Rhodopseudomonas palustris: one gene and its partner. Each later gene encodes a partner of the first gene's protein in a complex. Links are inferred from orthologs where the notes say so. Each region holds a gene or a part of one and is shown on either strand. Other genes may lie near its edges. The genes, in order: yajC and HZF03_RS07335.

Region 1 (15,248 bases):
ATCATGGGAGGACGACACGCATGGCCACGACCTATTCATCTGCTCCACCCGCCATCGCTGCGGACGATCCCGCCCCCGTCGTCCATCGCATCGGCTTGGCCGACCTCGGCGCGGCGCTTCGGCAAGGCTGGGACGACTTCAAGGCGGTGCCGAGCCACGCGGTGATGCTGGTCTTGATCTATCCGGTGCTGGGTTTGGTGCTGGCGCGCCTGGTGCACGGCTACGCAGTGCTGCCGCTGCTGTTTCCGCTCGCGGCCGGCTTCGCACTGCTCGGCCCGTTTGCCGCGCTCGGGCTATATGAACTGAGCCGGCGCCGCGAGCTCGGCCAGCCGGCCTCGGCGTCGGACGCCCTGGCAGTGCTGCGGTCGCCGTCGCTCGGCGCGATGCTTGGCCTTGGCGCCATCCTGCTGGCGCTGTTTCTGGTCTGGATCGCGGCCGCGCAGGCGATCTACGTCTCGTTGTTCGGCTACGCGCCGGCTGCCGCGATCCCGGATTTCGTGCGGCGGGTGCTGACCACGCCGGAGGGCTGGAGCCTGATGCTGATCGGCTGCGGCGTCGGCTTCCTGTTCGCGCTGGCGGCGCTGTGCCTCAGCGTGGTGGCGTTCCCGATGATGCTGGATCGGCATGCCGGCATCGGCGATGCGATGGCCACCTCGCTGCGGGTAGTGGCGGTCAATCCGCTGCCGATCGCCGCCTGGGGCGCGATCGTCGCGGTGCTGCTGGTGATTGGGTCGATCCCCGCGTTCCTGGGGCTGGCGGTGGTGGTGCCGCTGCTCGGGCACGCCACCTGGCACCTCTATCGAAAGGTGGTCGAGCCCAATCCCAATCCGCCGCAGATCCCGCCGACCCGCGCCCTCAAGCGATCGGCGGCGGATTTCCCGGCCAACCTGTTCCAGTGGAAGCGCAACGGGACCTGAGCCGACTCATCGGCAAGCTCCCCACCTCGGCCGCCGATCGTTCTCAGAGGTCGGCGGCCGTTTTGTGCATTGCGGCAGATCAAATCCCTCGATCCGGCCTGAATACTCATTCACGACCTCCGTATTTATGCGTATAATGCATGGGAACGGACCAGATTGTCCGAAGGTCTTAACTCGGACGGCGGAGCTGATCGGCACTAGATTTCCGGTGAGACGGCGTGCGAGGCGGAGACCGGAACCAGATTGCGGCGAAAATGCACTATATTTCAGCTCGGAATGCCCCGAGGAGCGAGATCATCTCGTCCTCCGCCCCAAGCTGAGAACAGATCTCGGAGGCGAGCCAGCGCAGAAGGGTTAATCATTCCTTCCCGGCGGTATGCACTGACGGATTAGCTGCGGTGCAGCATTTACGCTGCTGATTTCGCGACTCGTCGCCTATATTCCTTTCGACGCTTCGGTTCTTCCGAAGAACTGAATCGTGGACAAGGAGACCATCCAATGCTGCTTTCGCTTATCCGCGCGATCCGCGCGTTCCGGGACTATCAGCGTAACGTCGCTGAGCTGTCCCAGCTCAGCGATCGCGAACTGGCCGACATCGGACTTGACCGTTCGGACATCCCGCGCGTCGCTTCGGGTCACTACAACGGCTGACCCGTACCGCCTGTTTCTGCCTTCTACGGCCAACGCCCGCCTCCTGGCGGGCGTTGTCGTTTGTGCGAGGCTTTGAGCCGTGCGGCCGGGCCTGAAACGGATTTGACCCGCGGCTGAATCGCGCTAGCTGTAGCCGATGACCAGCAGAACAGCCCCCGCCTCACCCGTCGTTCACGTCATCGGCGCCGGCCTCGCCGGCTCGGAAGCCGCTTGGCAAATCGCCCGCGCCGGTGTGCGGGTTGTGCTGCATGAAATGCGGCCAGTCCGGACCACCGAGGCCCACAAGACCGATGGTCTTGCCGAGTTGGTGTGCTCGAATTCGTTCCGCTCCGACGATGCCGCCAACAACGCGGTGGGGCTGCTGCACGCTGAGATGCGCAGGCTTGGCTCATTGATCATGCAGGCGGCCGACGCCAATCAGGTCCCGGCCGGCGGAGCGCTCGCAGTCGATCGCGACGGCTTTTCAGCCGCAGTCACCAAGGCACTGGCCGAGCACCCCCTGATCGAGATCTGCCGCGAGGAGATCGACGGCTTGCCGCCGCAGGAGTGGACCAACGTCGTGATCGCAACCGGCCCGCTGACCTCAGCACCGCTCGCCGACGCGATCCGAGGCCTCACCGACGAGAGCGCGCTGGCGTTCTTCGACGCGATCGCGCCGATTGTGCACCGCGACTCGATCGATATGTCGGTCGCTTGGTTCCAATCGCGCTACGACAAGGTCGGCCCTGGCGGCACCGGCGCTGATTATCTGAATTGCCCGATGACCCGCGAGCAGTACGACGCCTTCGTCGACGCGCTGATCGAGGGCGAGAAGGTCGACTTCAAGGATTGGGAGAAGGACACGCCGTATTTCGACGGCTGCCTCCCGATCGAAGTGATGGCCGAGCGCGGCCGCGAGACGCTGCGGCACGGCCCGATGAAGCCGGTCGGCCTGACCAATCCGCACAACCCGACGGTGAAGCCCTACGCCATCGTCCAGCTCCGGCAGGACAACAAGCTGGGCACGCTGTACAACATGGTCGGCTTCCAAACCAAGTTGAAGCACGGCGCGCAACTGCGCGTTTTCCGTACTATTCCAGGACTCGAAAACGCTGAATTTGCAAGGCTTGGCGGGCTACATCGCAACACGTTTCTGAACTCGCCTAAATTGCTCGATGAAAGCCTTCGGCTGCGCGCTTCGCCGCGGCTGCGGTTCGCCGGGCAGATGACCGGCTGCGAGGGTTACGTCGAATCCGCGAGCATCGGACTGTTCGCCGGACTGGCCGCTGCGGCCGACCTGGTGGGCCAGTCGCTGGCCCCGCCGCCGCCGACCACGGCGCTCGGCGCCCTGCTCGGCCACATCACCGGCGGCCATATCGAAACAATCGACGCCGGTCCGCGCTCGTTTCAGCCGATGAACATCAACTTCGGCCTGTTCCCGCCACTCGCCAACCCGCCGACAAAGGGGCCGGACGGCAAGCGCCTGCGCGGCCCGGAAAAATCGGTTGCCAAGAAGCAGGCGCTCAGCGCTCGCGCCCTCGCCGACATCGACGCCTGGATCGCCGCGCACCTGAAGCTGCCGAAGGCGGCGTAGCAGCCGGACGTCGCCAGCGATCCGGCCCTAGCGAAAGGGCTTGCTTCGGCTCGCCCGCCACAGCGTCCACAACGTCGCCAGGCGCGAACGCTCGAAGGGAGTGAACGGATCGCGCTCCGGCCCCGCGAGTCTGTTGAGATCGCAGCGTGCGAGCCCAAGCGGCAAAAAGGCTGGGCGGACCGCTGCCGGCAGCTCGATCAGCTCCTGAAACGCCTGATCGAGATGCTTGCGCGCCTCAGCGACCACCTCAGTGAGAGCAGCACGCAGCGCCGCGGTCGACTGGCCGCTGAACACCTGCTCCAAATCGCAGCCGTGCCGCTGCAGCACATCGTTCGGCAGATACAGCTGGCGACGCGCGGAATCATAAGGCAACCGCGCCACGATGCGCGCGACTCCGACCACGACGCCGGCGTGCCGCGCCACGTGCTCGACCGCGTCCGAAGCCTGCCCGGCGCCCTGCGCGAGCACCCGCGCGGTCAGCGAGATCAGCGCGCCCTCGGTCTCGACGAGATGCGGCTCGAGCACCGTCCAGTCCGGCATCGGGTCGTTGTAGAGGTCGAAAATGTGCGCCTCGATCAGCCGCGTCAGCGGTTCGACGGGCAGCGCATGCTCGGCGATCGCGCGCGTCAGTTCGGCCGCGACCGGATTGCCTTCGGCGCCGCCATGCGCGGTGCCGGCGAGCAGATCGGTCCACCACTGCAGCCGGACCTCCCCGGGCAGCGGCTGGCTGACCTGGCTGCGCACGCGCACGATCTCCGCGTTGAAGGCAGCGAGCGCGAGTAGCGAGCGGCGTTTCTCCGGCGGGACGAACAGCGTCGCCGCGTAACGGTCGAAGTTGGCCTCGCGCACCAAGCCGGCGCAGAACGCGGCAGCGCTGGTGCTAGCGGCGGGCTCGCTCATGGCACCGCAATTAGCGCTGCCGCAACGCGCCGCCGTTCGCCGATCATGATGTTGTAGGTCCGGATCGCCGGACCGGTTTGCATGGTGTCGAGTACGACGTTGACACCGCGCAGTGCCTCGCGCAGTTGCCGCGGCGCGATCCAGACGTCGGCGCCGGTGCCGACGATCAACGTGTCGATCGCGTTGGCGTTATCGAACACCCGCTGCAGGCTATAGCGGTCGATCTGCTCCGGCTTGGTCACGTCCCAGCCCCACACCGCATCCGGCAGGAACAGCAGCGATCCCTGATGCGACATGTCGGCGAAGTAGAACCCGCCTTTGCCATAGGCATCGATCGCGGCCGTTCGCGGAAAATGAGGAATCTCTGAGCGCTGCGCCACGAGCTAGCGTCCCTCGTCGAGCGTTGGCGTCATGCGGCGGCACCTTACAGATTTGCGCCGATCGCAACGACCGGCGCCTGCGCGTCAGTGCGGTGGCACTGCAACGGTTCACCCCGCCAGGGCCGGCCACCTTAAACGGCGGCCTGCCCGGCTAAGGTCATTATCGCTTCTTCGGCTTGCCGGCCTTCGCCGGCTTGGATGCCGGCGCGGCCGGTTCAGGCTCGACGAACTGGGCCGGGATCTCTTCGGCAGCAGCGGGCGGCGCCACCGGCTCGGGCTTGGCCGGCTTCTCTGCCGGCTCATCGAGCCGATGGGTGCCGACACCCAGATAGATCAGGATCGGCGCCGCAATGAAGATCGATGTGTAGGTGCCGACCAGCACCACGCCGAACATCATCACCGCGGTAAACGAGTGGATCGCATGGCCGCCGAACAACAGCAGCGCGAGCAGCGCCAGCGTCACCGTGACGTGGGTGATGATCGAGCGCGACAGCGTCGAGTTGATCGACTCGTTCAGGAGCTGCGGCATCGGCATCTTCTTGTAGCGCCGCAGCATCTCGCGGATACGGTCGTAGATCACGACCGTGTCGTTGAGCGAGTAGCCGAGAATAGTCAGCAGCGCCGCGATCGAGGTCAGGTCGAAGTCGACCTGACTGATCGACATGAAGCCGATCGTCAGCACGATGTCGTGGACGTTGGCGATCATCGCGCCGAGCGCGAACTGCCATTCGAAGCGGAACCAGAGATAGACCAGAATGCCCAGGATCGCGACCATCAGGCCGAGCATGCCGAACGCGAGCAGCTCGCTGGAGACGCGCGGGCCGACCACTTCGACGCGGCGATAGTCGACCGAGTCGCCGAGCGCGGCGCGCACCTTCTGAACTGCCACCTGCTGCGCCTGGTCGCCGCCGGGCTGCTCGGCGATACGGATCAGCACTTCGGCCGGACCGCCGAACTGCTGCAACTGCACGTCACCGAGACTGAGCTTGCTCAGCGTATCGCGCATGCCGGCGATATCGGCCGCGCCGGAATGGGCGCGAACTTCGAGCAGCGTGCCGCCGCGGAAGTCGATGCCGAAATTCAGCCCGTGGGTGAAGAACAGCGTGATCGCGGCGATCGACAGCACCGCCGAGATCGGGAAGCTGATGCGGCGGAAGCGGGTGAAATCGAAGTGAGTGTTATCGGGAACGATGCGCAGCGACGGCAGCCAGCCGAAGATGCTGACGACCGTCAGCACCACGATCAGAACGCCCAGCCCGACCAAAATCCAGTGTGTCACGTGTGGCTCTCTCGGATTCGATGCGTCAGATCGGCACGTGGTGCGGCCGCTTCCAGCGCACCCAGGTCGCGACGATCAGTCGGGTCAAAGTGAAGGCGGTGAACACCGTGGTGATGATGCCGATGCCCAGCGTCACCGCGAAACCGCGCACCGGACCGGTGCCGATATAGAACAGCACGGCGGCGGCAATGAAGGTGGTGATGTTGGAATCGAGAATTGTCGCCAGCGCGCGTTTGAAGCCGGCGTCGATCGCCGAGATCGCGTTTCTGCCTGCACGAATCTCCTCGCGGATGCGCTCGTAGATCAGCACGTTACTGTCGACCGCGATGCCGACCGTGAGCACGATGCCGGCGATGCCGGGCAGCGTCAGGGTTGCATTGAGCAGCGACAGGACGCCGAAGATCATCGCAACGTTGACCGCGACCGCGAGGTTGGCGAACACGCCAAACAGCCGATAGGTCAGCAACATGAATACGATCACCAGGATCGAGCCGACATAGGCGGCGCGTTCGCCCTTCTCGATCGAGTCTTGTCCAAGGCCCGGACCGACGGTGCGCTCCTCGATGATCGTCAGCGGTGCCGGCAGCGCGCCGGCGCGCAGCAGGATCGCAAGGTCGTTGGCGCCCTGCACCGTGAAGCTGCCGGAGATCTGGCCGGAGCCGCCGGTGATCGGCTCGCGGATCACGGGCGCGGAAATCACCTCGTTGTCGAGCACGATGGCGAACGGCAGACCGACGTTCTCGGTGGTGGCGCGGGCGAATTTGCGGGCGCCGTTGGTGTTGAAGCGGAACGAGACGATCGGCTCGCCGGTGCGCTGGTCGAAGCCGGGCTGCGCGTCGGTGAGATCGGCGCCGGACACCAGCACCTGCTTCTTGATCACGTAAGGCTGCTTCGGCGACGACGCGCTCATCAGCAGTTCGGAATCCGGCGGGACGTTGCCGCCCATCGCCTGATCGCCCGACACCGAGCTGTCGACCATCCGGAAGTCGAGCTTGGCGGTCTTGCCGAGCAGTTCCTTCAGCCGGGTCGGATCCTGCAGACCGGGCACCTGCACCAGAATGCGGTCGGCGCCCTGACGCTGGATCAGCGGCTCGACGGTGCCGAGTTCGTTGACGCGGCGTTCGACGATCTGAATCGACTGGTCGACCGACTGACGGACACGATCGGCGATCGCGGCTTGCGGCACCGTCAGGCGGATCAAGCCGCCGCCGGCGTCGGAGACTTCAAGGCTGCGCTGGCCGTTGGAGCCGAGCAGACCGCCGAGCGGCTGCGACAGCTCACGGAGCTTGGCGAGTGCGGCCGGAACGTCGGTGTCTTTGCTGATCCGGACTTCGACCGAGTCGCCCTTGGTCGCGAGACCGGTGTAGGCGATGCGGGCTTCGCGCAGCACCCGGCGGGCGTCGTCGCGAACCGAATCGAGCTTGTCCTTCTTCACCGAATTGGCGTCGACCTCGAGCAGGATGTGCGAGCCACCCTGCAGGTCGAGGCCGAGCACCAAGTGACGCTGCGCCCATTTCGGCCAGCTCTTGACGGTGCTCTCGGGGAAAAAATTGGGAACGGCGCAAAGGCACACTGCCAGCGCCGTCAGGATGATCGCCAGCGCCTTCCACCGTGAGATATAAAGCATCGAGTTGTCCCGTCAGAAACCGAAAGAGGCGAAGCGTCCAAGCATCAGCTCGACGCGGTGTCGTCCTTCGCCGGTTCGGTCTTGTCGCCCTCGGTCTTGGCCGGAGCGTCCTTGTCCTTCTTGCCCTTGGCCTTGCCGTTGGCTTCGGGAGCATCCTTGACCGGTTCGCCCTTGGCGCGGACGCCGGTGATCATCTGGCGCATCTGGCGCGCGCGAATCCCGTCGGCGAGTTCGAATTCGACGGTATCGTCATCGATCACCTTGGTCACCTTGCCGACCAGACCGCCCGAGGTGATGATGGTATCGCCGCGGCGAATGTTCTTCACCATCTCGGCGTGCTCTTTGACCTTCTTCTGCTGCGGACGCAGGATCAGGAAATACATGATGACAAAGATCAGCGCGAACGGCAGCAGCGACATGATCATGCTGTTGGCGTCGCCGCCGGCAGCAGCAGCCTGGGCGTAAGCGGGCGTAACGAACATTCGGATTCCCCGTGAAAGCAAGCGAGCCGGCCCGGCGCGGAAAGCGTCGGCCGGGGGGCGCAAATTCGCGCGGACTATAACCGCCGCGGTCCCAATTGCAACGTCGCCACCCCGCTCATTGCGCTCTCATTTCCGTGGGTTGCCGGGGGTGGCACAGCCCGATATGGCTGCGGCATCAGGAAGTGCAAGCATGGCCAAAAAGACAAAATCCCGCCCCGCCAAAGCCGCCCCGAAGTCCGCCGCCCGCAAGCCCGCCCGCGCACCGGCGGCAAAGCGCCGCCCGCCGGCGACGCCTCCCGGCGCATCCCTCGAGGGCGCACTGCTGGAGCGGATCGCCCACGCTCTGGAGGGCATTTCCGCCCACCTGGCGGGCACTTCCGCCGCTCCGGCCGATGCCGCGCTGAATTCGGCCGACGCGTTCATCTGGCAGCCCGAGGGGTGGCTCGCGCCGGTTCCAAAGGTCAGCCGGGTCGATCTGTCGCTACTGCAGGGCGTCGACCGGATGCGCGACACGCTGATCGAAAATACCGAGCGGTTCGCCACCGGCCTGCCCGCCAACAACGCATTGTTGTGGGGCGCGCGGGGGATGGGCAAATCGTCGCTGGTCAAAGCCGCTCACGCGCATGTCAACGCGCGGCCCGACGTCGCCGGCCGGCTGAAGCTGATCGAGATTCACCGCGAAGACATCGAGAGCCTGCCGGCGCTGATGACGCTGCTGCGCGCTTCCGACCTCCGATTCATCGTGTTCTGCGACGATCTGTCGTTCGACGGCAACGACGCCTCATACAAATCGCTCAAGGCCGTGCTCGAAGGCGGCATCGAGGGCCGCCCCGACAACGTCATCCTGTACGCGACGTCGAACCGGCGGCATCTGCTGCCGCGCGACATGATGGAGAACGAGCGCTCGACCGCGATCAATCCCGGCGAAGCGGTCGAAGAGAAGGTGTCGCTGTCCGATCGGTTCGGATTGTGGCTCGGCTTCCACAAATGCAGCCAGGATGAATTCCTGGCGATGGTGCGCGGCTACTGCGCCCACTACGACATCGCGATCGACGACGAACAGCTCGAGCGCGAAGCTCTGGAATGGTCGACCACGCGGGGCTCGCGCTCCGGCCGCGTCGCTTGGCAGTTCGTGCAGGATCTCGCCGGCCGCCTCAAGGTGCGACTCGGAACCAAGTAGTCGCCAGCGCAGCTCCGGTCCGAACAAATTATTCGGACCGGCTCGGAGGTTACCGAGTTCGCAAACTGAACTCCTCGTCCGTAAACTGCAGTCTCGATTCGCGGACACGCGCCGTCACACAGGCGGCCGTGTTGCCGCGTCGGCGATGGCGACTTTGGGGGCAAGGCCGTGCGCACTTCGATCATTTGTGTTTCCGCCGTGCTGGCGGTGAGTTGTGGCGCGGCGGAGGCTGCGGATCTGTCGCGGGCACCGGCGACCAAGGCCATCACCGCCTGGAATTGGACCGGCTTCTATCTCGGCGGCCATCTCGGTGCCGGGTTTGGAACCGCCAAGGTCGACAACCCGTTTGGGCCGTCGATCTACGGCGACACCGTGCGCGCACCTAAAGCCCTCGCCGGCCTGCAGGCCGGCTACAACTGGCAAGTGCACGGCTCGCCCTGGGTGCTCGGCGTCGAAGTCGATGCGTCGGCGATCGATGCCGACGGCACCAACACCTGTCTGGCCTACTCCGGCCAATTCGTCTCAGCGAATTGCCGCGTCCGCGAGCATGTGGTGGGCACCCTCACCGGCCGGCTCGGCCACGCGTTCGGCCCCGACGGCCGCTCGCTGATGTACGTCAAAGGCGGCGGCGCGTTTCTGTTCGGCAACTTCCGGATGACGACCAACGCGCCCGACTATCTCAATCAACCGTCGGCCGAGCTCGACACCACACGCTGGGGCTGGACCGTAGGCGCTGGCATCGAACACGCACTGTCGTCACGCTGGGCAGTGCGCGCCGAATACGACTACGCCAATTTCGGTCACCGCGGAATCGACGGTCCCGGCGGCGGCTTTCTGCAGACACCGTTCAACCCGAGGACCTTGGTCGACACCGCCGGAGCACCAACGCAGATCCGTCAGGACATGCACCTGATCAAGCTCGGGCTGAACTATTACTTCGGCCGCGGCGACGGCGCATTCGACTCGGTCGCGCTGCTACCTGTGAAGGCGCCGGCCGGCACCTCCTGGTCGGCCTGGCAGTTCGATGTCGGGGCGCGCTACTGGTACAGCCACGGCCGCTATCAGAACGACCTGACCCTGAACACCATCAACGCCCAGCAAGAGCATCTGGTGTCGCGGCTCACTTATGAGAGCGAAGGTCATTCCGGCGAAGTATTCTGGCGGATCGACAGCCCACACAGGCTGTTTCTGAAGGGATTTGCCGGCGGCGGCGGACTGGTAGCCGGCAAGATGAACGACGAAGACTGGTTCCCGACCGATCAGCAAAACGCCACGGCGTATTCCAACACGGATCACAACAAGGTCACCGGCACCATCGCTTACGCGACGCTCGATGTCGGCATCGATCTGTTCGGCGACGCGTTCGGCAAGCTCGGCGTGTTCGCCGGCTACAACTTCTATCGCGACCGCAAGGACGCGTTCAATTGCCGCCAGATCGCGCTTGCTATTCCCACGGCATTCTGCGGATCGTCGGAGGGAATCTCGATCAGCCAGTATGAAGACTGGCACTCGCTGCGGATCGGCGCGAACGGCACTCTGGCTGTCGCGCCGAACACCAAGCTGCTGATCGATGCCGCCTACCTGCCCTACACGCATATTTCAGCGCTCGATATCCACCACGCCCGCACCGATGTTGCGAGCAAGGACTCCCCTGCCTGGGGCACGGGCCGCGGCGTTCAGCTCGAAGCGATCCTGACTTACGATATCACGCCGACATTCAATGTCGGCGTCGGCGGCCGCTACTGGGCGATGTGGGCGACCGACGTCGAGACCGCGGGCTTCGGCAGTCCGGTGCCCACCCAGTTGCTGCCGATCCGGGTCGAACGCTACGGCACCTTCGTGCAGGCGTCGTACAAGTTCGATCGCTGACTCCGGTCGGGTCGCCGGCAGTTCGTTCAGCACCTCGCCGGCCGGCTCAGCCTCCGGATGGAGGCGAGGCAGTCGCCCTGCTCTCGTCTGGCACGTCGCCGCCCCGGCCGGCGGCGGTCCGGCGGAGGACACGAGGCAGCAACATCGGAACCCGCTCCCGATACTGCTGGTAGGTCGCGCCGAATTCGGCGATCAGGTCGCGCTCCTCGAATTGCAGCGCGATCAGGATGTAGATCGTGATGACGACCGCGAACAGCAGATGACCCGCCGTCATCTCGGGCGTCGCCCAGAACACGATCAGGAAGCCGAGCATCAGCGGGTGCCGCACCAACCTGTACAGCAAGGGCGTCCGGAACGCTGGGCGCAAAGGCTCGGTGCCGCGCATCGCTGAGAAGCTCTGGCGAAGCCCGAACAGATCGAGGTGATCGATCATGTGGGTCGACGCCAAAACCAGCACCCAGCCCAGCCAATACAGCCCGACCAGCAGCCAAGCGGCGATACCGCTGGTGCTCCAGACCACGACCGGAATCGGCCGCCACTGCCAGAACAGCAACAGAAGCAGCAGGCTCGTCAGCAGCACGTAGGTGCTGCGCTGGCACGGTGCGGGCAGATGCCTCGCCCACCACTGCTTGAAGCGCTGGCGCGCCATGATGCTGTGCTGGATCGCGAACAGACCGATCAGTTGCAGATTGATGAGGACGGCCTGGCCCGGACTGGACGCGGCGCCGACGTCGATGGATTTCGACACCAGCGTGTTGCCGAAAAAGCCGGGCGCGTAGATCATCGAGACGAGGAACACGGCATAGCTCAGGAGACCGTAGGTCGGGATCAGGAGACGTTTGATCATGAGTGCGTTTCCGGTTGGGTCGCCGCCGCCGGCGGCAAGCGATGCGGTAACGACCGCCATTCGACGGCGATCAGGCGCGATTGCTACCGCCTCACCGTCCCCTGCCCGTCCCCTCGGCGCGCTCCGGGGCAGACCGAGGCAGATGTCGTGACCGGGTTTTGGCTCCAGACCTTTGGATTTCCTGAGATCCGCAGCTTCGACGGTCCGGTCAGGCTCAATCTGCGCAAAGGGCTGGCGCTGCTGGTCCAACTCGCGGAGGCGCGCGCAGCGGTGTCCCGGGACGTCGTCGCCACCTTGCTGTGGCCGGACAGCGCCATCGACGTTGCCCGCGCGCGGCTGCGGCGCTTGCTGCATCGCATCGAGCAGGCGCTCGGTCAGCCGGTGTTCGAGACCGACCGGACCAGCCTGCGTTGGTCACCCTCGGTCGAACTCAGCGTCGATGCGCAGCTGTTCGAAACCGCCTGTGAACGCGCGGATTTCGGGCAAGCCTGCGGCTATTATCACGGCGATTTCCTCGCCGGCTTCGCGTTGCCGGACTGTGCCGAGTTCGAGGAGTGGGCGTTCTTCCGCCGCGAGGCGCTGCGAGGACGCTACCTGCACGCACTGGAGCGCTTGGTGCAGGACAGCAACGCCGCCGGCGATCATGCAGCGGCCGCAGTTCGTGCGACGCGTCTGGTGGAATTGGATCCGCTCAGCGAGATCTACGGCCGCCATCTGATCCGCAGTCTGCTGCTGGCAGGCGACCGGCAGGCGGCGGAACGCCATCACGCCGCACTGACCAGGCGGCTGCACGATGAGCTCGGGGTGGCGCCCGAGGCCGAGACCGAGGAGTTGCTGCAAGAGGCGGCGATGCCGACCGCTCTCGCTATCCCGGTGACGCGATATGCCGAGGGCGACAACATCCACTTGGCGTATCAGACCTTCGGCAGCGGCGAGTTCGACATCCTGGTCATGCCGGGGTTCGTCTCGCATGTCGAACGGGTGTGGGAGCATCCGTCGTGCCGGGCGTTTCTCGTTTCGATGATGGCGCTCGGCCGGCTGATTATCTTTGATCGCCGCGGCGTCGGGCTGTCGGACCGGGTCGGCTCGGCTCCGAATGTCGACGTCACCGCCGAGGATATCGGCACCGTGCTGCGGGCTGCGCAGTCGCGCCGCGTCGTGCTGTTTGGCGCATCCGAATGCGGACCGGCCTGCATCAAATTCGCGGTCGATCATCCTCGCCTCGTCGCGGGCCTGATCTTGTTCGGCTCGCTTGCCAAAGGCTGTCGCACCCCGAACTACCCGTACGCCTTGACGGTGGAGCAGTTCGAGATTTGGCGCCGGCAGCTGATCGGCGCATGGGGCAGCGCAGCCGGCATCGAGACCTTCGGCCCCAGTCTGGCACATGACGCCAAATCAAAAGCGTGGTGGGCCGGACTGCTGCGCGCTGCATCCAGTCCCGGCGGCATCTGGGCGGTGCTCGCAGCTTTGCGCGACGCCGACGTCCTGGAGCTGCTGCCCAAACTATCCGTGCCGACCTTGGTGCTGCACCGCCGCGGCGACCGCGCCGTCCGGATCGCGGCGGGACGCGACATGGCCGCTCGGATCGTCGGCGCCGAATTCGTCGAGCTCGACGGCGACGACCACTGGTTCTTCGCGGGGGACCAACGCCCCGTACTCGACGCCATCAGACAGTTCGTAAGCAACCTTCGCCGCCCGAGTCCGACGCGCACGCGGCCACGTACATAGAGTTGTGAGTGCAGCTTCACCGATCGCGGCGTCCAAACAAAAATGCCCGGCCTTTCGGGCCGGGCATTTCTTCTTCCCCAGTATCGCTCAACCGCGTTGCTCAGGCGCCGTTGAGGAACTTCAGCGGGTCGACCGGGGTCGATCCCTTGCGGATCTCGAAGTGCAGCTGCGGTGAAGACACCTCGCCGCTCTGGCCCGACTTGGCGATTACTTGGCCGCGCTTGATGGTCTCGCCGCGCTTCACCATCAGCTCGCTGGCGTGAGCGTAAGCCGAGACGTAACCGTTGGAGTGGCGGATCAGCACCAGATTGCCGTAGCCCTTGAGTTCGCTGCCGGCGTAGGCGACGACGCCGTCTTCGGCGGCCTTCACCGGCGTGCCTTCCGGCACCGACAGGTTGATGCCGTCGTTGGACTTGCCGTTGGTCTTGGCGCCGTAGGCCGCGATCACCCGGCCGCGGGCCGGCCAGCGGAAGCTCGGCAGCGCTCCAGTTGCTTCGGCCGACTTCACCGGCGCAGCTTCGGCCGGCGCAGCAGCTTCGGGAGTCTCGGTCGGCGCCACCATCCGCGCCTTCTGCGGCGGTTCGGCCGGGACCGTCGGAGCGACGTTGGCCATCCGCACCTGCGGAGCCGCCATCGGGGCGGCGGCCGGCGCCTGGATCGGCGGCTGTGCCGGCGCGAGACCCGCGACCTGGGCGCCCGGCACGTTGATCTTCATGCCCGGCTTCAGCTTCGTGGTCGTGGTGAGGTTGTTGTAGCGCGCCAGCTCGCCGAGCGAGATGTTGTTGCGGCGCGCAATGTTCATCAGCGTGTCGCCGTTGTTGACGTAGTGCACGCGCGCCGGGGCCGGCGCAGCGGTCGCAACCGGACGCGGAGCCGGCGGAGCGCCCATCGGCGCGGCGACCGGAGCTGCCACCTGGGCGGTCGCAGTGGCACGGCTCGGGATCACAAGCTGCTGGCCGGGCTGCAGCCGGCGCGGGCCCTTGTAGCCGTTAGCGCGCAGGATCTCGGCGGTCGAAACGTTGTAGCGCTGCGCCAGGATTTCCAGCGTATCGCTCGTGCCGACGATGATCGTCGTGCCGGGCGCATGGACCGGTGCAGCGGCTGCGGGAGCAGCCGGCATCGGCCGGGCCGCAGCGAAAGAGCGCGGCGCCTGAACGGTGCCGGTCTGATCGATCGGCGCACGCGGCGGCGGTTCATAGGACCCGACACCGCGCCCTCCGCCGGAGAAGCCCCCGCCCCCATTTGCCACCGGGTAGGATGACGGCGACGCGATCGGCGGCAGTGCCTGCGACTGGTATTGCGGCTGGGGCTGATACTGGGGCCGCGCGTATTGCGGCAGCTCCTGGCGCTGATGCTGGGGCGCCACCGAGCCTGTGGTCTCAACCGGCCCGAACGGGGCCTGTTGGAAGCGTGTCTGCATGTCGGAGCTGCACGCACTGAAACCGACAGACATCAACGCCAGCACCGCCATTTGCGGGGCGCGGCGCGAGCAAAGCAACGCGGCAACGCGGGACATGGTTACTCACTCATACGCAATACGATTGGTAAATTGAGTAAACACCGCGCCAGTAAACAAGCGTTTAACCTTGCAAAGAAACCGCTTGTTGACGCTGAGAAATCGAAAAATCCAGCTTGCTCAAAGCTCGCGTGCGATGCCGCGGAGAGCGGGCACGAAACGAACCTCACCCAGGGCCTTGTGCTCGTCGCCGTTCGGCGTGCGGCGCACACGGAGCAGCGTCTGTCGACCGTTCGGCGGCCCGACCGGTGCGATCAGAACACCGCCAGGATCGAGTCGCTCGAGCAGCCGCGCGGGCA
Region 2 (16,160 bases), 1.5 Mb from region 1 along the record:
CCTGGCTCATCCGCGTGACCAGCTCTTCGTGGATGCGCGTGCTGCGCAGCCGGGCGGCGAGCTGATCGGCGGCAAGCCGCGTCTCGAGCTGCAGCGATGCCATCTCGGCGAACAGCGCGCAGGCTTCGCGCATCCGGTAAGGCAGAAACCGTGGGGTGGCGTGATGGCAGACGATCAGGCCCCACAACTCGCCTTCGACCACTAGCGACAGCGAAAGCGACGCGGCGACGCCGAGTTGGGCCAGATACAGCCGGTGTTCGGGGGAGGCGCTGCGGGTCGCGCTGAACGACAGATCAAGCGCGAGGCCGTTGCGCGGACTGTGCGCCGGCCACAGCGGTGCAGCGGGAGCATGAACGTCGGGCTGCACCCGGATCCGGCTGACGGACCCCGGCTGATTTGAGATGTCCGGTTGCGGATCGCGCAAGCCGAGGAACGGACTGGTTTCGGGACCGCGCGCTTCGGCGATCACGTCGGCGCTGCCGTCCGGCGCAAAGCGGTACACCATCACCCGGTCGAAGCCGGTCATGCTGCGCAGCTCGGCGGCCATCGCGTCGCAGAAGCCTTGGAGGTTTGGCGCCGGCCGTGCCCGCCGGATCATCGACTGCACCAGCGCCAGCGAATTTTCCGGCGCTGGTTCGCGGCGCGGATCGAGCTCTACCACCAAGAGCCCCGAGGCATGATGGACGATGACGTCGATCGGGGTGGCGTCCGGCGCATTCAGTGTGAAGGCGTGTTGCGGCCGCTCGATCCAGCGATCGGTAGTGGCAAGCGCCTGCAGCCTCGCAATCTGGTCGGACGAAAAGGCCGTGGAGGCTGCGGTGCCCGGCAACAACTCCGCCGCCGCGCCGAGCAGCGATGCGGTCGCACCGGCGGCGTGGATGATGGTCAAATCCGCCGGAGCCAGCGCCAACAGAGCGGCGTGGGGCTGAATCGCACCGGGCAGGACCTCTGTACGCGTCCCACCGGCGAGGGTGATCGGGTCGAAGTCCGAAGCCCTGAGCTCGGCAGAATTGTCAAGGCCAGAGTGCATCACTATCTACTCAATTTTCCGTGTCCGGGACTCGTCGGACCGGTTTGAGGATGTCCGGTATGACACGGACAGTCGTCAGTGTCATGTTAAATTGACAAAGATGTGTGTCAGGATAGTCTTACAATCACTCGGATGTGATCAGGACGTGAGTCCTCGTCAGCCGAGGGCTGGAAGCATCCACATCGGTCCGCTCCAACGCGAGGCGACTCGTCGTTGTCCGGCGGATGGGTGCAGGAGCGAACAGGGAATGCTGAGACCAAGCGAACAAATGTTCGGCGTAGCAGCAATCAACCTACGTGCAGGTTCAGCACGACACTGATCGTAAGTCTCTCAGGAGGATTTACTATGGCAGACGATCCCAACAAGGTCTGGCCGACCGGTCTGACGATCGCGGAATCGGAAGAGCTCCACAAGCATGTGATCGACGGCACGCGCATCTTCGGCGCGATCGCCATCGTCGCCCACTTCCTGGCGTATGTTTACTCGCCCTGGCTGCACTAAGGAGTACGTAAGATGAATCAAGGTCGTATTTGGACTGTTGTGAAGCCGACCGTTGGTCTTCCGCTCCTGCTCGGCAGCGTGACCGTGATCGCGATCCTGGTGCACTTCGCTGTTCTCAGCAACACCACCTGGTTCTCGAAGTACTGGAACGGCAAGGCCGCGGCGATCGAGAGCTCGGTCTCCATCGGCTAATTCAGCTTCTTTCGAAGCTGTCGTGGCTGGACCGGGATCCAAGGGTCCCGGTCGCTTGCTTTGTAGCCCGAGCGGGGTGCGGACATTTGATCTGCCGCAGTTCATCTTTGGTCGCAAAGTGGTGCTGTTCGATCGGACACCGGCGGATCTGACCGCCGGGCTCACGCAAGCTGGAATTGCTGCACGATGAACACAGTCAGCCAAAAGATGATGAAAGTCTGGTCCTCGCTTGGGCCGCGCTTTCTGCCTTTCGCGGATGCGGCCACGCCGGATCTGCCGTTGTCCCGGTTGCTGCGCCTGTCGCTTTTTCAGGTCGCGGTCGGCATGTCGCTGGTGCTGCTGGTCGGCACCCTGAACCGGGTGATGATCGTCGAACTCAACGTGCCGGCCTCGATCGTCGGCGTAATGGTTTCGTTGCCTTTGATCTTTGCGCCGTTCCGGGCGCTGATCGGCTTCAAATCCGACGTTCATAAATCTGCGCTGGGCTGGCGCCGCGTACCGTTCCTGTACAAGGGCACGATGGTGCAGTTCGGCGGTCTCGCCATTCTGCCGTTCGCGCTGCTGGTGCTGTCCGGCGGCGGTGACTCGGCGCAGGCCCCCGTCTGGGTTGGACAAGTTGCGGCCGCCGCGGCATTCCTGCTGATTGGCGCCGGTGTGCACACCACCCAGACCGTCGGCCTCGCGCTCGCGACCGATCTGTCGCCGCCGGAGTCGCGGCCGAAGGTGGTCGGCCTGATGTACACCATGCTGATGTTCGGCATGATCGCGAGCGCCATCATCTTCGGCGTGCTGCTCGCCGAATTTTCACCGGGACGCCTCATTCAGGTGATCCAGGGCTCTGCCGTCGTCACCATCGTGCTCAACGGCATCGCGTCCTGGAAGATGGAAGCGCGCCGCCGCGACAATCCCAATCAGGTGACCGCACATCCCGAGGCACCGAGCAGTGGTTTCCGCGAATCGTGGGACGCCTTCATTCAAGGTCCGAACGCGATGCGCCGGCTGATCGCCGTCGGCTTCGGCACCATGGCGTTCAGCATGGAAGACGTGCTGCTCGAACCTTATGGCGGCCAGATCCTGCATCTGAGCGTCGGCGACACCACGAAGCTCACCGCGGCACTCGCGGTAGGCGGTCTGTTCGGCTTCGGCTACGCCTCGCGCGTACTCAGCCGCGGCGCTGATCCGTTCCGGATGGCGAGCTTCGGTGCGCTGGTCGGTATTCCGGCATTCCTCGCGGTGATCTTCTCCGCCGACTTGTCGTCGAGTACGGCCTCCGCGTTGGTGTTCGGTTTCGGTACGCTGATGATCGGCTTCGGTGCCGGTCTGTTCGGCCACGGCACGCTGACCGCGACGATGAACGCGGCGCCGAAGGATCAGGTCGGTCTCGCGCTCGGCGCCTGGGGCGCTGTGCAGGCTTCGGCCGCCGGTATCGCTATCGCGCTCGGTGGTATTCTTCGCGACGTGGTAACCGCTTATGCGCCGCACGGTTGGGGCGGGGCCGCGGCAGGTTATCACTTTGTCTATTACCTCGAACTAGTGTTGCTCATTGCCACGCTGGTGACGATGTTCCCTCTGACACGGCGGCGGGAACCGATTCTGATGCAGGGCCAGTTGCGCGGGTCCTGAGAGTGAGACGGAGTAGCTATGACCCACATCATTACCCGCTTGTATGACTCGAGCAGCCGCCTGTCGGCACTCGAGAGCGATTTGAAGAGCAGTTCCTTCAAATACGCGGTGGTCACGGCCAGCCGTTCTTCCGCCGAAGAAACCGCTGCCGCGCTTCTCAAGGCCGGCGTGTCGCGCGCGGAAGCCGCGACTCTTGCCGATTATCTCAAGAAGGGTGGCGTCGTCGTCGCAGCGCAGGCCGAGTTCGGCTACGGCGCGAAACTCACCAAGATTCTCGACGGCTACGGGCCGAACCCGATCAGCCTGAAGTCGTCGTCCTCGTCGCGTGCCGCCGAACAGAGCGATGCCGCGCCGTTCTCGAATTTGATCCACGCGCCGGTGCTGCTCGAGACCTCCGGCCCGTACAAATCCTATTCCGGTGACTTGCTGCTGGTCGACAGCGACAAGACCTTCTCTGGTACGCCGCTGGTTATCAGCAGCGATGGCCCGTATCAGTCGTTCTCCGGAACACCGTTGTTGCTCGACAGCAGCGGCCCATACAAGTCCTTCTCAGGGACTCCTCTGTTGCTGGACACCAGCGGTCCGTACAAGTCGTACTCGGGCGAACCGCTGTTGATCAACAACTCCACACCCTTCTCCTCCTGGCTGGGCCTGCCAGTGCTACTCTAAGTAAAGGAATCGACCATGAGCGAAGAATACAAAGGACACTCTGGACATCCGCTGATCCTGAAGCAGGAAGGCGAATACAAGGGCTATTCCGGTGAACCGCTGATCCTGAAGCAGGAAGGCGAGTACAAGGGTTACTCCGGTACTCCGCTGATCCTCGAGCAGAAGGGCGAGTATCAGAGCTTCTCCGGCACTCCGCTGATCCTGAAGCAGGAAGGCGAATACCGGGGCTTCTCCGGTGCGCCGCTGATCCTGAAGCAGGACGGCGAGTACAAGTCGTTCTCCGGCTATCCGCTGCTGCTCAACATCTGAGCCAGCCGGCCCTACAGGTCCCATGACGCCGCGGGCAGTAATGTCCGCGGCGCCGTGCTTTTGGGTCGCAAGAAAATGCTGGGCAAACGCGCGCCCAGCGGTCAATCTGTTTCCAACGACACAAAAAAAGTCGAGGAAACATGACCCACTCTGCCTCCGCTGCGCCCAGCAGCGCCGCGGCGTCCACGCCGTTCAGCGACCCCGCTCCCAATCCCGATTGCGAACATGTCGACGTGCTGATCGTCGGCGCTGGCATTTCCGGCATTGGTGCCGCCTACCACCTGACGACGCAGTGTCCCGGCACCCGCTTCGTCGTGCTCGAAGCCCAGGACGGCTTCGGCGGCACCTGGCGAACCCACCGCTATCCCGGCATTCGCTCCGACAGCGATCTGTACACCTTCGGCTATCGCTTCAAGCCCTGGACCGGCAAGCCGATCGCGACGGCTGCTGAAATCCGCGATTATCTCGGCGAGGTGATCGCCGAGCACGATCTCGCCCGCCACATCCGCTACCGCCACCGCATCGTTTCGGCGAACTGGTCGAACGAGGATGCGTGCTGGACGATCGAGGCGTTGCGCGGCGAGGGCGGCGAGACCGTGCTCTTCACCGCCAACTTCCTTTGGATGTGCCAGGGCTACTACCGCCACAGTGAAGGCTATACCCCCGAATGGCCGGGCATGGCCGAGTTCAAGGGGCGGATCGTCCACCCGCAGACCTGGCCGGACGATCTCGACGTTGCCGGCAAGCGGGTGATCGTGATCGGGTCGGGCGCGACGGCTGCGACGCTGGTGCCGTCGATCGCCCCCAAGGCTGAGCACGTGACCGTCCTGCAGCGCTCGCCGACCTATTTCATTCCCGGTCGCAACAAGATCGAGATCGCCGACACGCTGCGCGAGCTCGGAATCTCCGAAGATTGGATTCACGAGATCGTCCGCCGCAAGATCCTATTCGATCAGGCGACCTTCACCCGCCGCTCGATGAGTGAGCCCGAGGTGGTGAAGCAGGAGCTGCTCGCGGGCGTTCGCGCTCATCTCGGCCCGGATGCCGATCTCGATCCGCACTTCACGCCGAGCTATCGGCCGTGGCGGCAGCGTATCGCCTTCGTTCCCGATGGCGATCTGTTCAGGGCGATCGCATCGGGCAAAGCCTCGGTGGTCACCGATGAGATTGACTGCTTCACCGAGCAAGGTGTCCGGCTGAAGTCCGGCGAGACGCTTGAGGCCGACATCGTTGTCACCGCGACCGGCTTCAATCTCAACGTGCTCGGCGACATCGCATTCTCGATCGACGGCAAGCCGCTCAATTTCGCCGAGACCGTGACCTATCGCGGCATGATGTTCACTGGCGTACCGAACATGGCGTGGGTGTTCGGTTATTTCCGCGCCAGCTGGACGCTACGGGCCGATCTGGTCGCCGACTTCGTCTGTCGTCTGCTCAGCCACATGAAGCAGACCGGCCATCGCAGCGTGGTGCCGGCGTTGCGCCCGGAAGACCGCGACATGGCGCTGCTGCCGTGGATCGATCCGGAGAACTTCAACCCCGGTTATCTGATGCGCGGCATGCACCTGTTGCCGAAGCGCGGCGACAAGCCGGAGTGGCAGCACAGCCAGGACTATTGGACCGAGAAGGATCAGTTCCCTGCGATCGATCTCGACGATCCGGCGTTCGTCTACAGCAGGTAGCGGCGTGTCTTCGAGCGCCTGCGGGGGCGGACACGCGGTCTTGCAGGCGCTCGTCTTTAACTTTGGATTAACTCAGTTGCTGGGAACGCGGTGTCTCTTATCACTTCGTAGTCCTCCGATTCACACAGCCGTGAGGCGGTGAAAGCACAACGACTTCATGCGGTTCCGTACCGTGTGACATTGCGCCGCCGCCGCACGATGTTGTGCCGCACAATTCCGCGATTAATTTCCATTCATCAAGCGTGTCCACGATCGCGTTGTTGCGATCGGTAGCCGACGGTCGGCTGCGCATGACGAGGCGTCGATGCCTCGGATGACACGAGTCGGATTGAAGAGGTTATTTTGATGCGGGGATGGACCAAGCTGGGTTGGACGGCCGTTGCGCTCGCCGTCTTGGCACCGGCGCTTGCCGGGTGCAAGGAACCGTCCGCCGCCAACGCTTCGGCGGCAGAGAAACCCGAAGTCAGCATTGTGACCGTGAAGCCGCAGCCGCGCTCGATCGTGCGCGAACTGCCGGGCCGGATCGCGCCGATCCGGGTTGCGGACGTGCGGCCGCGCGTCTCAGGCATCATTCTGCGCCGGACGTTCCAGCAGGGCAGCGAGGTGAACGCTGGCGACCCCTTGTATCAGATCGATCCGCGCCCGTTCGAGGTTGAGCTGCAGGCTGCTGAAGCCGCGCTGGCCAAGGCCACGGCCGCCCGCGATCAGGCCGACATGCACGCCAAGCGCGTCTCGATGCTGGCGAACGAGCAGGCGGCGTCGCGTGCCGCCAATGAAGTCGCGATCACCAATCTGCGTCAGGCTGCGGCCGAAGTCGCGGTCCGCGAAGCGGAAGTCGCGCGCGCCAAGCTCAATCTGGAATACGCCACCATCCGCGCGCCGATCAGCGGCCGGATCGGTGCGGCGCTGGTCAGCGAAGGCGCTCTCGTGGTGCAGAACGATGCCACCAGCCTTGCGACGATTCAGCAGCTCGACCACGTCTATGCCGACTTCACCCAGCCGGTGTCCGAGATGGCGCGGCTTCGCCGCGCGTTTGATTCCGGCGAGCTCGACCAGATCGCGGCCGATGCGGTGCGCGCTCACCTCGTGCTCGACGACGGCACACACTATCCGGAGCACGGCAAGCTGCTGTTCTCGGATGCCAAGGTCGATGCCTACACCGGCCAAGTGACGCTGCGCGCTGAGTTCGACAATCCGAAGCGCGAGCTGCTGCCGGGCATGTATGTGCGGGTGCGGATCGAGCAGGGCATCGACGCCGACGCCCTCGCAGTGCCGGAGCAGGCGGTTCAGCGCAACAACGGCGGCGGCAGCGAAGTGTTCGTCGTCAAGGACGATAATCGCATCGCCGTGCAGGCGGTACGGGTCGGCGCACAGCAGGATGGCCATTATCTGGTGCTCGACGGCCTGAAGCCGGGCGAGCGAGTGGTGGTCGAAGGCTTCCAGAAATTCGCTGCAGGCGACACCGTGGTGCCGGTGAACGTTGCCGATCGCCGGTCGGCGGCCGCCGTTCCGACCACCACGGGTTCGGCGAACGCGGTGCGATAGGCGCCGCCCGATGCCCGCGTTTTTTATCGACAGGCCGATCTTCGCCTGGGTGATCGCGCTGTTCATCTGCTTGATCGGCGCGATCTCGATTCCGTTCCTCCCGGTCGCGCAATATCCGATCATCGCGCCGCCTTCGATCTCGGTGTCGACGCAATATCCCGGCGCCTCGCCGGAGAACCTCTACAACAGCGTCACCCGGCTGATCGAAGAAGAGCTCAACGGCGCCAACGGCATTCTGAATTTCGAGTCGACCTCCGACTCGCTCGGCCAGGTCGAAATCATCGCCAACTTCGAGCCGGGCACCGACACCGAAATGGCGTCGGTGAACGTCCAGAACCGCATCAAGCGCATCGAGGCACGTCTGCCGCGCGCCGTGCTGCAGCAGGGCATCCTGGTCGAGGAAGCCTCGAGCGCGGTGCTGCAGATCATCACGCTGACGTCGACCGACGGCTCGCTCGACGAAGTCGGCCTCGGCGACTTCATGATCCGCAACGTGCTCGGCGAAATCCGGCGTATCCCGGGCGTCGGCCGTGCGACGCTGTATTCGACCGAGCGCGCGCTCCGGATCTGGATCGATCCGGCCAAGCTGATCGGCTACAATCTCACCGCCGACGACGTCACCAAGGCGATCGAGGCCCAGAACGCCCAGGTAGCTTCCGGCAGCATCGGCGCCGAGCCGACACCGAAGGGCCAGAAGATCTCCGCGCTGGTGCTGGTGAAGGGCCAGCTCTCGTCCGCCGACGAATTCGGCGCCGTGGTGCTGCGCGCGAACTCAGACGGCTCGACGGTGCGGCTACGCGACGTGGCGCGGATCGAGATCGGCGGCTTTTCCTACCAGTTCAACACCCGCCTCAACGGCAAGCCGACCGCAGGTCTGTCGGTGCTGATGTCGCCGACCGGCAACGCGCTCGCCACCGCGAGCGCAGTCGAGGCCAAGATGAAGGAGCTGTCGCGCTTCTTCCCGGCCAACATCAAATACGAGATCCCCTACAACATCACCCCGGTGGTCGAGGCCTCGATCACCAAGGTGCTGCACACCCTGGTCGAAGCGGTGGTGCTGGTGTTCGTGGTGATGTTCCTGTTCCTGCAGAACATCCGCTACACCATCATCCCGACCATCGTGGTGCCGGTGGCGCTGCTCGGCACCTGCGCGTCGCTGCTGATGTTCGGCTATTCGATCAACATGCTGTCGATGTTCGGCATGGTGCTAGCGATCGGCATTCTGGTCGACGACGCCATCGTCGTGGTCGAGAACGTCGAACGCATCATGGCCGAGGAGGGGCTGCCGCCGAAGGAAGCGACCCGCAAGGCGATGTCGCAGATCACCTCGGCGATCATCGGCATCACCCTGGTGCTGATAGCGGTGTTCCTGCCGATGGCATTCTTCCCCGGCTCGGTCGGCATCATCTATCGGCAGTTCTCGGTGACGATGGTGTCGGCGATCGCGTTCTCGGCGCTGATGGCGCTGTCGCTGACGCCGGCGCTGTGCGCCACGCTGCTGAAGCCGGTGACCAAAGGCCATGCCCACGCCGAGCGCGGCGTGTTCGGCTGGTTCAACCGCACGCTGGACACCGTCCGCGAGCGCTATTCCGGCATCGTGCGCTGGAATCTCGGCCGCACCGGCCGGTTGATGCTGATCTACGCCGTGCTGGTCGGCGTGCTCGGCTTCGCGATGGCGCGGATGCCGGGTGGCTTCCTGCCGATCGATGACCAGGGCTTCGTCACCGTCGACGTACAGACGCCGTCGGATTCGTCCTACAACCGAACCTACGATGTGGTGAAGCAGGTCGAGGACTATCTGCTGAAGCGCGATGGCGTGCAGAACGTCACCTTCCTCACCGGCTTCAGCTTCCTCGGCCAGGGCATGAACGCCGCGCAGGCGTTCGTGACGCTGAAGGATTGGGGCGAGCGTGACGCGAACTCGTCCGCCGCTGCGATCGTCGACGACGCCAACCGCAAGCTCGGCAGCATCCGCGACGCGCGGATCTCGGCGCTGCAGCCGCCGCCGGTCGACAACCTCGGCAACTCATCGGGCTTCAGTTTCCGGCTGCAGGACCGCGGCCAGAAGGGGCACGCTGCGCTGGTTCAGGCGAGCGAACAGCTCGTCGCCGCCGCCAATGCGAGCCCGGTGCTGCAGAAGGTCTATGTCGAGGGCCTGCCGCCGGCGCCTGTGCTCAATCTGATGATCGACCGCGAGAAGGCCGGCGCATTCGGCGTCACCTTCGAGGACATCAACACCACGATCTCGACCAATCTCGGCTCCGCCTACATCAACGACTTCCCCAACCGCGGCCGCATGCAGCGCGTGATCGTGCAGGCCGACGCAGAAGGGCGCATGAACGCCGACGACATCCTCGGCTACACGGTGAAGAACAGCCGCGGCCAGCTGGTGCCGTTCTCATCCTTCGCCACGGTGGAATGGGCGAAGGGCCCGACCCAGATCGTCGGCTTCAACTACTATCCGGCGATCCGCATCAGCGGCGAAGCGCGGCCGGGCTTCACCTCGGGCGATGCGATCGCCGAGATGGAACGGCTCGCCGATCAGCTGCCGCGTGGCTTCGGCTACGATTGGACCGGCCAGTCGCTGCAGGAAAAGTTGTCGGGCTCCCAGGCACCGATCATCCTGGCGTTGTCGGCGCTGGTGGTGTTCCTGGTGCTGGCGGCGCTGTACGAAAGTTGGACGATCCCGCTGTCGGTGCTGCTGACGGTGCCGCTTGGCATCGCCGGCGCGGTGATCGCCGCGACGATGCGGTCGCTGCCGAACGACGTGTACTTCACCGTCGGTCTGATCACGATCATCGGTCTGGCCGCCAAAGACGCGATCCTGATCGTCGAGTTCGCCAAGGATCTCCGCAAGGAGGGCAAGTCCCTGCGCGAGGCGACGATGGAGGCGTGTCACCTCCGGTTCCGCCCGATTCTGATGACCGGTCTGGCGTTCTGTTCGGGCGTGCTGCCGATGGTGATTGCCAGCGGCGCAGGCGGAAAGAGCCAGCAGGCGCTCGGCACCGGCGTGATGGGCGGCATGATCGCGGTGGTGATCCTGGCGTTGCTGTTTGTTCCGGTGTTCTTCGTCGCGGTGCAGCGGCTGTTCGGACGCGACCGCTCGGACGATCCCGTCGGGGAAACCTTGACGCATCAAGTTCCGCTGCATCCGCAGTTGCCGCACGATCCAGCCTGAGCCGGGATTACTGGCGCAAATTACCAGCTCAGGCACCTGCGTCTCCGAGCACATGGTCCTGGAACTAATCGAACTATCTCCGGTTGGTTGTCGACAGGAACGACAACTCAATCACTCGAACACCGGAGGCACTCCTCATGAACGGAGACCAACCCATCAGCTGGCTGATGTTTTTCACATTGGCGGCTGGCATCGTTATCGTCGGATTCGTTTTCCTCAACTTCATTCGCTCGCGCTCCAACCGTGAAGTCGCGGCGAACACGCTGGAAGGCAACGCGCCGGCCCGCGGTGCCGCGGCAGATGGCGCCTTGCCGGAACTGGCCGGCCTCACCGTGTTCGCCCTGATCGCCATGAGCCTGCTGACCGCCGGCTTCGCTTACAATCCGGGTGAGAAGGTTGCTGCCGAAGCCTCCACCCCGGCCGCGAGCAATAGCGGTACGACGACTGGCATGTCGCAGCCGAAGAACATTCAGAATGAGCCGAAGCGCTATCAGCCGAACAACCCTGGCACCGACACCCGCACCTCACCGACGGGTTCGGATACTGGCGTGGGTAACTCGCCCGGTTCGACCGGCACTCTGACCAAGTAATTCACATCAGTCTAAACGTCGAAGGCCCCGGTTCTCAAGAACCGGGGCCTTTTGCTGTCGCGAGGCGCCGCGGAAAGATCGCTCGAGAAATCAATTTTGTGTGCGGCCAGCCATCATTTTGCCGCCGGAAACGAGAATGGCCGGGACAAGCCCGGCCATCATGGAATTTTGATTGATGCGACTGCAGAACCTGCAGTCAGGCTGATGAGGCACCGCGTCTCGGAAGCGCCATAGCCGCTTCGATCGATGAAGCGCCTTAGGTCGCCGCCTCGTAGGCCGCCTTCTGCTGCTCCATCAGCGCGATCTTTTCGCTGATCTTGGCGCGCTGCGCCGACAGCGTCGACGATATCGACGGAATGCCGGCAATCGCCTTCAGCGCGTCGTCGTATTTTGACAGATTGCGCTTCTCGCCATCAATCAGGCCCGGCAGCACGCTGCCGTCGAGGCCGTCGAACAGAGAGCGCACGCTCATGATGGTGCGGTGAACCACGCTCATAAACGAGCCGGAATCGTCAGCGGTTTCGCCGGCGTTGATCAGCATGCCAGCGAGTTCTTCGGCGTTGCCGTGATGTAGCGCGATCATATCCCGGAACAGCGAGGTCAGGCCTTTGCCTTCCGCGTCTTCCAGCGCTTCCTCGTAGCCGTTGCGGGCGTCGATCTCGCTGGTGTACAGCGTCTTCAGATGGTCGATAATATCGGTGTCCACGTCAGCCTCCATGCTCGGTTGATCGATCGGCGAGCGGCGACGCCGCACACCTCGCGCGCGATAACCTGGATCCGGAAACTCGGTTCCGGGTAGGAACCGTGGCACGGAAAGTTATTAGTCGCGGCGTTCGCCGTCTTGCGGCGCGAGCCCATAGGGCTTTACCAGGGCCCAGACATGGGCCGGTATCATGTTCTTCATTTTGTGTTTGTAGTGCCGGCGCAGATGCAGCACGGTCTCGACCGCCTTCATCTCGACACGCGCACGCGCGAATTCGATTCCGCGCGGGCCGACTTTCGGCATTAGCCATCCCATGAACGGCCGCAGCCAGTTCGGCATGCCGCGCACAGGCAGTCCGCCGGCAGCGAGTTCGGTGTTCTTCAAGAAGCCCTTCACCGGCGCGACGCGATTGCCCGCGCTTGTCGGCTCGCTTAGGCGAACGTCGTTGCCGAGCAGCTTCAGCAGCTCCTCGCCGCGCTCGTTGCGCACCAGCAGCCACTGCTCGCCGCGTCCACCCATATAGCCGACGGTGATGTCGGCGAGCGTATTGGTGTAGTCGACGCAGGTGCGGCAGGTGATCGGGAAGAAGTCCGGTGGCAGTTTCGAGATCGGCAGCAGCAGGAACGGGATCGCCTTGACGTTGCCGTCGTCGAACCGCAGCTCGACGTGATAGTCGGCGCGGAATTCCAGATAGGTGATGGTTTCGGGCTTGTCGGACAGCAGATCCAGGAAGCCGTGAAACGCTTCGGTGGTGGTGTTGTCCGAGCAGGGCGTGCCGATCACATAGAGCTTTTCGAGGCCGAGCTGATCCTGCAGCCGGCGCAGCGCGTAGATCTGGCAGGGCACGCCGATCACCGCGAGCCGCTTGTAGCCGGCCGCGATTGCCGGTTCGATCAGCGCCAGCGACGGTGCGTAGCCCATTCGCATCCCGCGGCACTGCGCCATGCCTTCCGGCTTGGTCACCAGCACCGGCATCGGTTTCCATTTGTCGGACGGGTCCGGCGCCATCGCGATCACCGCGTCGACCGCACCGGTCTCCAGCAGCCGCTGCGCGATCGTGGTGGTGATGCCGGTCCACTGCGCCCCTTCACGCGGCTGTTTCATCGCCGCCTGCACCATGCGGCGATACGGGCCGAAGAACGCTTCGTCCCCGGTCGCGGCATCGCGGTTGCGGCCATGCACCCGTCGTTCCATCGCCGGATAGTCCGGCTTGATGAATTGGCAGGCTTGGCCGCACTGCTTCGGATCGCTCATCCGCGACACGCCGCAGTCGGTGCACAGTTCTCGCTCCGCCGGCGCGTTCAGCGGCGGCGTCCACAGCGCAGACGGGGTGTTGCGATCGTGCATGGGCGCGTCTTGTAGGAACCGGCCAATGGCCTCGCCATTCGCCTTAAGTTGCTCTCTCGATCAATAGAGCCAAAGCTGGGCGACCGATAGATCTGCGTCAAACTCGCGGCCGATCGCCACCAGCCCGACCCGCCGCAGTCGGCGGGGGGCGAACGGCACATCGGTGCGGTGCCGCGTGAGCGCGGCGAACGGGAACTCGAACACCTGCCAGCGCGGTGTCGCCTGGAACGGCTGCCGATAGGACTGCTGCGGCCGTGTCAGATCTGTGGTGCGAAGATGCAGGCCGTAAGCCTGGTCGTTGCCGAACAGTTCCGCGGCGATACCTTCGAAGCCGCCGGCATCGAAGGCGCCGCCGTCCGGCGCCAGGTCCATCGCGATCTGGATGAAGCCGCTATTGTTCTCGGTCGATACCGCGCCGCGCATTCGCGCAGCCGTCCGGCCCTCAACCTCGACAAGCTGCACGGTGCCCTGCGACACGCCGCCCATCACGGTGTCGGTGATCACCCTCCAGCGCCGCTGTCCTTCCGCCGGCCACAGCTCGTGCTGCATCAGCGGATCACCATTGGGAACGTCACCGCAATTGCCCAGGCGAACAGCACCGCGTTGGCGAGCGCACCGGGCAGCGGGTGATTGGTCGCCTTGTAGGTCCAGTTGCTGATCAGGCCGAAGGCCAGGAATAGCAGCAGGATCGCCGGCACGATGATGATCAGGAAGAACAGCTTCTGTAGATTAAGCGCGACCGCCGCCGCCAGCGAAGCCAGAAAGCAGAACTTCGCCAGCGCGTAGGCGCCGCGCTTGGAGCTCTGGCCGTGTGCCATCCATTCCGCGGTGACGAAATACGGGATCGTGCCGCAGGCGACCGCTGCGATTAGGTGGATGCGGGATTCGATGGGCATGAACGAGAACAGATAGCTGTCGAGCGCGATGCCGAAGCCGAAAATGTTGTAGGCGATCGCCGCCACGGCGCCGATCGCCAGCGCCCCGATCGCGACGCGCGGGTGGGCGGGATCGGGCAGGGCGCCGAGCGCGGCCAGTTCCTGCGCGTGCGGCCGTGCGGGATGCGGCGCTGAACGGCGGCTGCGCAGCCGGATCAGCACCAGGATCGTGGCCGTAAGCAGGCCGTACAGCAGGAAGTGCAGCGTCAGATAGTCGCCAAGCAGGATGATCAGGAAGTCAGTCGGCGCCTTCCATAGCAGCAGCGGCGTCAGCACCGCCGGCACGATCGCTGTCACCAGAAGCTGCTTCCACGTCAGGCTGGCGCCCATCGGTGCGGCGGCCGCGCGCGGCAGCAGCTTCGACAGCGGCCAGGCCAGCGCGATCAGGCCGCCGAACAAGAGCGCCAGCCAGCGCGGCCGCTGGTCGATCCAGCCGGAGCTGGTGCGGCCGAACGCATCGTTTATCCAATGCAGCGACTCGCGCATCGAGTCCTGGCTGTACAGCACGCCGATGTGCTCGACGCCGGATGAGAGCACGAAACGGCGCGCGGTGCCGTCTGCGAAGCTGCCATAGGTGCGTCCCTCGACGGCATTGCCGCCGGCGACCTGATTGACGATGCGCAGGCCCTCGTCCTTCAGCATCTGCGGCTCGAGCCCGCCGACGATCACCAGCAGATTGTGCGGCAGCGTCGCGGTCGATTTCCGCGTGAACACCGAGACCGCGACGGTGGCGATGATCTCGGGATGTTCCACCGCGTAGGCCACCACGATGTCCGAGGCCATTGAATGGCCCAGCACCGCGGCGCGGCCGTCGCTCTCCGGCAATTTGCGGGCGTAGTCGGTGACCCGGCCGAGTTCGTCGACCAGTACGCCGGTGATCTTGGTCGGCTCGTCGACGTCGCCCTGCATCGTCAGCGGATTGCGGCCGTGGCCGGTGAAATCGAAGGTCACCGCGATGTAGCCGTTGCGCGCCAGCGTCTGCGCGAACGGCTGCATCAATTGCTGCGAGCCGGCGAAGCCGTGCGCGATCACCACCACCGGAGCGCTGGTGACGGACGGCTGCCGGAACACCGTGACGGGCGTGGCTCCGACCTCGGTGTGGGTAATGATCAAGCCGTCTTTGCCGGCCTGCAGCTGCCAGAGGGCCACCGCGATCGCGATCATAGCGACAAGGGCGACGATGATCCGAAGCGGCTTCAGCCCGCGGCGCATGGCCATCAATCGACGTCCGGGATGTGTTTCTTGCGGATTCGGCGGATCGTCCACCAGATCACCAGTGCGGCAATCGGAACAAACCCAGCGGTCAGGAGATTCGGATCGATCCTCAACCGGCCGGCCTCGGCGGCCCCCTTCACCATGTAGCCGAACAGGCCGACCACGTAATAGGTGATCGCCGCCGTCGACAGGCCTTCGACGGTGGTCTGCAGCCGAAGCTGCAGCCGCGTCCGGGCGTTCATCGACTTCAGCAGTTCCTGATTCTGCTGTTCGACTTCCACGTCGACCCGGGTGCGCAGCAGATTGGCGGCGCGAGCGAGCTTCAGCGAAAGGTCGGACTGCCGTGCCTCGGTGGTGGCGCAGGTGCGCATCGCCGGTTTCATTCGGCGGGCCAGGAACGACGACCAGGTCGGCAATCCGCCGACTTTGCGTTCGCCGAGCGTCGCGAGCCGGCCGTTCATGATCTCGTCATAGGCGCGGCTGGCGCCGAACCGATACAGGCTCGCGGCGGCACCGGCCTCGACTTCGGCGGCGAGTTCGGTGAGTTCCTGCAGCAGCTTGTTGTTGTTGGCGAGATCGCCGGCGCGGCGCATCTCCGCGGTCACCTCGGCGAGGCGCCGTTCGCTGGCAGCGATCGACGG

Evidence for each region.
Region 2: the proteins of yajC (region 1) and HZF03_RS07335 are in contact, whole or in part, in a crystal structure (PDB 2RDD), measured with the Escherichia coli proteins. The link is inferred for Rhodopseudomonas palustris from one-to-one orthologs.

Annotation. Positions count from the first base shown.
Region 1 is NZ_CP058907.1:3,112,617-3,127,864, forward strand. Bases 6,091-8,935 are described here. They hold yajC (preprotein translocase subunit YajC), read right to left. Parts: upstream 7,810-8,935; coding sequence 7,372-7,809; downstream 6,091-7,371. Other genes in these bases: secD (protein translocase subunit SecD), read right to left, coding at 6,091-7,327; HZF03_RS14285 (ATP-binding protein), read left to right, coding at 8,000-8,935. In the rest of the region: HZF03_RS14245 (DUF2189 domain-containing protein), read left to right, coding at 21-917; HZF03_RS14250 (DUF1127 domain-containing protein), read left to right, coding at 1,416-1,568; methylenetetrahydrofolate--tRNA-(uracil(54)-C(5))-methyltransferase (FADH(2)-oxidizing) TrmFO, read left to right, coding at 1,705-3,141; HZF03_RS14260 (phytoene/squalene synthase family protein), read right to left, coding at 3,169-4,041; HZF03_RS14265 (Mth938-like domain-containing protein), read right to left, coding at 4,038-4,421; protein translocase subunit SecF, read right to left, coding at 4,582-5,700; more of secD, read right to left, coding at 5,726-6,090; more of HZF03_RS14285, read left to right, coding at 8,936-8,989; HZF03_RS14290 (outer membrane protein), read left to right, coding at 9,158-10,858; mddA (methanethiol S-methyltransferase), read right to left, coding at 10,905-11,705; HZF03_RS14300 (bifunctional AfsR/SARP family transcriptional regulator/alpha/beta hydrolase), read left to right, coding at 11,853-13,433; HZF03_RS14305 (peptidoglycan DD-metalloendopeptidase family protein), read right to left, coding at 13,534-14,949; HZF03_RS14310 (protein-L-isoaspartate(D-aspartate) O-methyltransferase), read right to left, coding at 15,070-15,248. UniProt on the Escherichia coli protein: The SecYEG-SecDF-YajC-YidC holo-translocon (HTL) protein secretase/insertase is a supercomplex required for protein secretion, insertion of proteins into membranes, and assembly of membrane protein complexes.
Region 2 is NZ_CP058907.1:1,567,573-1,583,732, forward strand. Bases 7,173-10,929 are described here. They hold HZF03_RS07335 (multidrug efflux RND transporter permease subunit), read left to right. Parts: upstream 7,173-7,561; coding sequence 7,562-10,729; downstream 10,730-10,929. Other genes in these bases: HZF03_RS07330 (efflux RND transporter periplasmic adaptor subunit), read left to right, coding at 7,173-7,551; HZF03_RS07340 (hypothetical protein), read left to right, coding at 10,867-10,929. Outside these bases: HZF03_RS07295 (GAF domain-containing protein), read right to left, coding at 1-1,030; pufB (light-harvesting antenna LH1, beta subunit), read left to right, coding at 1,376-1,531; HZF03_RS07305 (light-harvesting protein), read left to right, coding at 1,544-1,723; HZF03_RS07310 (PucC family protein), read left to right, coding at 1,910-3,346; HZF03_RS07315 (hypothetical protein), read left to right, coding at 3,365-4,015; HZF03_RS07320 (hypothetical protein), read left to right, coding at 4,031-4,324; HZF03_RS07325 (flavin-containing monooxygenase), read left to right, coding at 4,465-6,006; more of HZF03_RS07330, read left to right, coding at 6,352-7,172; more of HZF03_RS07340, read left to right, coding at 10,930-11,319; HZF03_RS07345 (ferritin-like domain-containing protein), read right to left, coding at 11,576-12,025; HZF03_RS07350 (Coenzyme F420 hydrogenase/dehydrogenase, beta subunit C-terminal domain), read right to left, coding at 12,140-13,369; HZF03_RS07355 (CIA30 family protein), read right to left, coding at 13,430-13,918; HZF03_RS07360 (alpha/beta hydrolase), read right to left, coding at 13,918-15,522; HZF03_RS07365 (DUF3422 family protein), read right to left, coding at 15,522-16,160.